Regions from separate parts of the Telluria sp. B2 genome, predicted to be linked through region 2. Evidence: predicted binding sites of a transcription regulator. Region 2 holds the regulator's gene; the other holds the start of a gene.
What was found. Region 2 encodes sigma-54, which starts transcription at its own class of promoters, with help from an activator protein. Its sites were predicted from a motif close to TGGCANGNAANCTGCTTT; they were not measured.
Positions count from the first base shown of each region.

Region 1: adh (aldehyde dehydrogenase) is a predicted target of sigma-54. The motif match lies at 1,127-1,144, and genes of this name have one in related genera.

Region 1 is NZ_CP196525.1:5,377,667-5,380,068, reverse strand. It holds rRNA gene ACSUZJ_RS23735 (23S ribosomal RNA) at 1-274, shown strand, start outside; rRNA gene rrf (5S ribosomal RNA) at 394-506, shown strand; gene adh (aldehyde dehydrogenase) at 1,214-2,402, shown strand, end outside.
Region 2 is NZ_CP196525.1:5,147,077-5,149,478, forward strand. It holds gene ACSUZJ_RS22710 (enoyl-CoA hydratase/isomerase family protein) at 1-282, opposite strand, end outside; gene hpf (ribosome hibernation-promoting factor, HPF/YfiA family) at 407-760, opposite strand; gene ACSUZJ_RS22720 (RNA polymerase factor sigma-54) at 826-2,298, opposite strand; gene lptB (LPS export ABC transporter ATP-binding protein) at 2,333-2,402, opposite strand, start outside.

The DNA of each region.
Region 1 (2,402 bases), 230 kb from region 2:
GGAAATTTGAAGGGGGCTGCTCCTAGTACGAGAGGACCGGAGTGGACGAACCTCTGGTGTACCGGTTGTCACGCCAGTGGCATTGCCGGGTAGCTAAGTTCGGAAGAGATAACCGCTGAAAGCATCTAAGCGGGAAACTTGCCTTGAGATGAGATTTCCCGGAGCCTTGAGCTCCTTGAAGGGTCGTTCGAGACCAGGACGTTGATAGGCTGGGTGTGGAAGTGCAGTAATGCATTAAGCTAACCAGTACTAATTGCCCGTACGGCTTGTCCCTATAACCTTAGCAGGTACAGGTCAGGATACAGCGCTGTTTGTTGATACAGTTGCTACCCAATACTTCTTCCAGATTCAGAGTGGCGCTCGCATGGGTGAGCGAAACTCGTACAAGTCATGCCTGATGACCATAGCAAGTCGGTCCCACCCCTTCCCATCCCGAACAGGACCGTGAAACGACTTTGCGCCGATGATAGTGCTGCAACCAGTGTGAAAGTAGGTTATCGTCAGGCTAGTTATAGGAAAAACCCCACCGAGTGATCTCGGTGGGGTTTTTTGTTTTGAGCTGTCGTTTTCGGCTGCCCGTTTCTCTCCGGGCTGCAAGCCGATCAACCGGTGAGACCGCGTGGACAGTAGGGCCGGCTACATGCCGGCACGACGAATGTCCACCCTACGAAAGCAAAAAGGGAGCGTCAACGCTCCCTTTTCTTTTACGTGCTCATCTTGCTTCATCGCCGTTGTTTGACAGCTGTTATTCCGGCAGCCTGCGTGTCTCCATCTCCTCATTACGGCTGGGCAAACACTTGTCACCGTCATGTTTCCCCCCGATTAAAGAAACCTCGGGTGAACAAGTGCCGCCCAGTCCGAACGTGTTCGTGCACAGCGATGCCATGCGCTTGCTCACGTACGACACCGCGATAACGCAGCGGTTCCATGTCTTCGACCTTTCTCTGCGCTTGCTCGCATGGTTGCGTAAACGGGCACTTGGCGCAGGCAAGGTGGCGGGTCCTCCGATCCCAAGGCCAAACCAATGTCACACCAGGTGTTCCAATTAGGGACATCTGTTTCAGGCTGCGACATCGCTTTTCCCCCAGTGCCGCCGGCTTGCCCGGCAAGCGTCGCTGAAGCGGGCTGGCACGGCACTTGCAAACTGGTGATGTGCTCGCAAAAGCACGCCGGCACAGCGCCGGTCACAAATCAACCAGAGAAAGAGGACGACATGAATCTCGCGGACATCAGCAAACTCGGCGTCGCCAATCCCTTCCGCCAGCGCTACGACAATTACATCGGCGGCCGCTTCGTCCCGCCGGTCAAGGGCGAATATTTTGCCAACGTGACTCCCGTTACCGGCCAGCCCTTCTGCGAGGTGGCCCGCTCGACCGCGGAGGACATCGAGCTGGCCCTCGATGCGGCGCACGCCGCCAAGGACGCGTGGGGCAAGACCTCGCCCGCGGAGCGCGCGAACATCCTGAACCGGATTGCCGACCGCATGGAGCAGAACCTGAAAATGCTGGCCACTGCCGAGACCATCGACAACGGCAAGCCGATCCGCGAAACCATGGCCGCCGACCTGCCGCTGGCCATCGACCACTTCCGCTATTTCGCCAGCTGCATCCGCACCCAGGAAGGCGCGATCTCGACGATCGACAACGAGACCTATGCCTATCACTTCCACGAACCGCTCGGCGTCGTCGGCCAGATCATTCCCTGGAACTTTCCGATCCTCATGGCCGTCTGGAAGCTCGCGCCGGCCCTCGCAGCCGGCAACTGCGTTGTGTTGAAGCCGGCGGAGCAGACGCCGGCCTCGATCATGGTGCTCATCGAGCTGATCGCCGACCTGCTGCCAGAAGGCGTCGTCAATATCGTCAACGGCTACGGCCTCGAAGCCGGCAAGCCGCTCGCTTCCAACAAGCGCATCGCCAAGATCGCCTTTACCGGCGAGACCGGGACCGGCCGCCTGATCATGCAATACGCGGCGCAGAACCTGATTCCCGTCACCCTCGAGCTGGGCGGGAAGTCGCCCAACATCTTCTTCGCGGACGTAATGGATGCCGACGACGAATTCTTCGACAAGTGCCTCGAGGGTTTCGCGATGTTCGCGCTGAACCAGGGCGAAGTCTGCACCTGTCCGTCTCGCGTGCTGGTACAGGAGTCGATCTACGAGCGCTTCATCGAGCGCGCGCTCGATCGCGTGGCGAAGATCAAGGCCGGCAATCCGCTCGACGAGTCGACGATGATCGGCGCCCAGGCTTCGCAGGAGCAGCTCGAAAAGATCCTGTCCTATCTCGACATCGGTCGCCAGGAAGGCGCGCAGGTGCTCGCCGGCGGCGAGCGCGCCAGCCACGACGGCGACCTGGCCGGCGGCTACTATGTGCGCCCGACGGTGTTCAAGGGCGAGAACAGCATGC
Region 2 (2,402 bases):
GGCGTATTCTTCGGTGAAGAAATCCTCGAGCAGTGCGCTGCCGCCCGTCGGCGTGGCGTGGCCGGCTTCATGGAAGAAACGGATGTCGCCGCCCGCGCACAGGGCTTTTTCGCTGCTGCTGGTGATCACGACCGCGTCGATATTGGCGTCGTCGCGCCAGGCCAGCAGCACCTCGGTCAGGCGCCGCACCATTTCCAGCGACAACGAGTTGAGGGCCTTGGGACGGTCGAGGGTGATCAGGCCGGTGCCGTTGGCAACGCGGGTCAGGACGGTGTCGGTCATGGTCGAAAGTGGTCGAAAAAACATCCATTCTACCGAAGGACCAGACAACTGGGGTATTGACGCACCGACAAGAAATGAAAAGGGCGCCATTGGCGCCCTCGTTCAGACGGTGCTTGCCGGCCAATCAGGCAACGGCTGCCTCTCCGCCTTCAGGACGGCGCTTGAGCGCCTCGTGGTTATGATTCTGCAGCATCGTTTTGTACTTCATCACCTGACGATCCAGCCTGTCCATCAACAGGTCGATCGCCGCGTACAGGTCTTGCGCAACGCTTTCCACGTGCACGGTCTTGCCCGACATGCGCACATTGATCTCGGCTTTCTGCCTTTTGTCTTTTTCGGTGAGATTGTCGATCGCGAGGATCACGTGGGAGTCGATCACTTGATCGAAATGGCGGGTGATGCGTTCGAGCTTGTTCTGTACGTATTCACGGATGGCGGGGGTAACGTCGAGGTGGTGGCCGCTGATGGTGAGATTCATACACACTCCTTTGAAGATGTGGCGGCTGCCGCGCCGCGCAACAAGGAAGCGCGTGGGTGCCGCCGTTACAAGGATTTGCGGAGACTGACGGGAGGAATTTTCAGTGCCTCACGGTATTTTGCAACCGTGCGGCGCGCGATGACCATTCCTTGTTCACCGAGCATTTCCGCGATCTTGCTATCGGATAATGGGTTCCTGGGGTCTTCTGCTCCTGTCAGTTGCGCGATGAGAGCCCGGATCGCCGTCGAAGATGCTTCACCTCCCGCTTCGGTGGCGACGTGGCTTCCGAAGAAATACTTCAGCTCAAACATGCCGTGCGGGGTCAGCATGAATTTCTGCGTTGTGACACGAGAAATTGTGCTCTCGTGTAGTCCTAGTGTATCAGCTATCTCACGAAGCACAAGGGGCCGCATGGCAACCGCGCCGTGGCTGAAAAAGTTGCGCTGGCGCTCCACAATGGCTTGCGAAACACGCAAGATCGTGTCGAAGCGCTGGCGCATATTCTTGATCAGCCACTTCGCTTCCTGCAGTTGCGCGCTCATCTGGCTTTCGCCCTTGCCCTGCTTGAGCAGGGCCGCGTACATGTTGTTCACGCGCAGGCGCGGCATCACGTCCTGGTTCAGCATCACGCCCCAGCCGTTCTTCGTTTTCCGGACAATCACGTCCGGAACCACGTAGTCCGAGGTGCTCGACGCAAAAGCCGCGCCCGGATGCGGATTGCATTGGCGGATCACGGCCTGGGCTTCGCGCAGGTCTTCGTCGTCGCAGTCCAGGGCTTTTTTCAGCTTGTTGAATTCGCGCTGGGCGAACCAGGTCAGGTAGCCCTCGACGATCTTGAGGGCCATGCGCCGCGTGACCAGCGGCACGCCCGGCATGCTGCGGATCTGCAGCGCCAGGCACTCGGCCGCGCTCCGTGCGCCCACGCCCACCGGGTCCAGGCTTTGCACCAGCGCCAGCGCGCAGCGCAGTTCGTCCATCTCGACCTCGAGCTCCTCGGGCAGGCGCGCGTGGATCTCGTCGAGCTGCTCTTCGAGGTAGCCGTTGTCGTCGATGGCGTCGATCACGAGTTCGGCCAGCGCACGGTCGCGCGCACTCAGGCCCGTCACCCGCACCTGTTCGGACAGGTGCTCGCGCAGCGTGATGCCGGCCGCTTCCAGTTGCGGCCGGCCATCCTCGTCCTCGCCGTTGCCGGACGACCGTCCGGCTTCGCCCCAGTCGGCATCGCCGTCGCCGCGGCCGGCATCGCCATCGGCGCCATCGAAGTCGGCCGCTTCGCCGTTCGGCGCGCCCTCCTCGCCGCCCGGCGTGGCCGGGGCCTCGCCCTGGCTGGGCGCATTGCTGATGGCGCCGTCGGCAAGCAGGCGCACCGAGTGGTCGAGCGGATCGTCCAGCCGTTCGAGCAAGGGATTGTCGGACAGGATCTGCTCGATTTCCTGGTGCAGTTCGAGCGTGGACAACTGCAGCAGGCGGATCGATTGCTGAAGCTGCGGGGTAAGCGCCAGGTGCTGCGAAGTCCGGAGTTGCAGGGATTGTTTCATCGCTTGTTGCTGCTTCGTTGTCGCTTCGTGGTTGCTACATGCGGAAGTGTTCGCCCAGGTAGACGCGGCGCACCGACTCGTCGGCGATGATGTCGTCAGGGCGG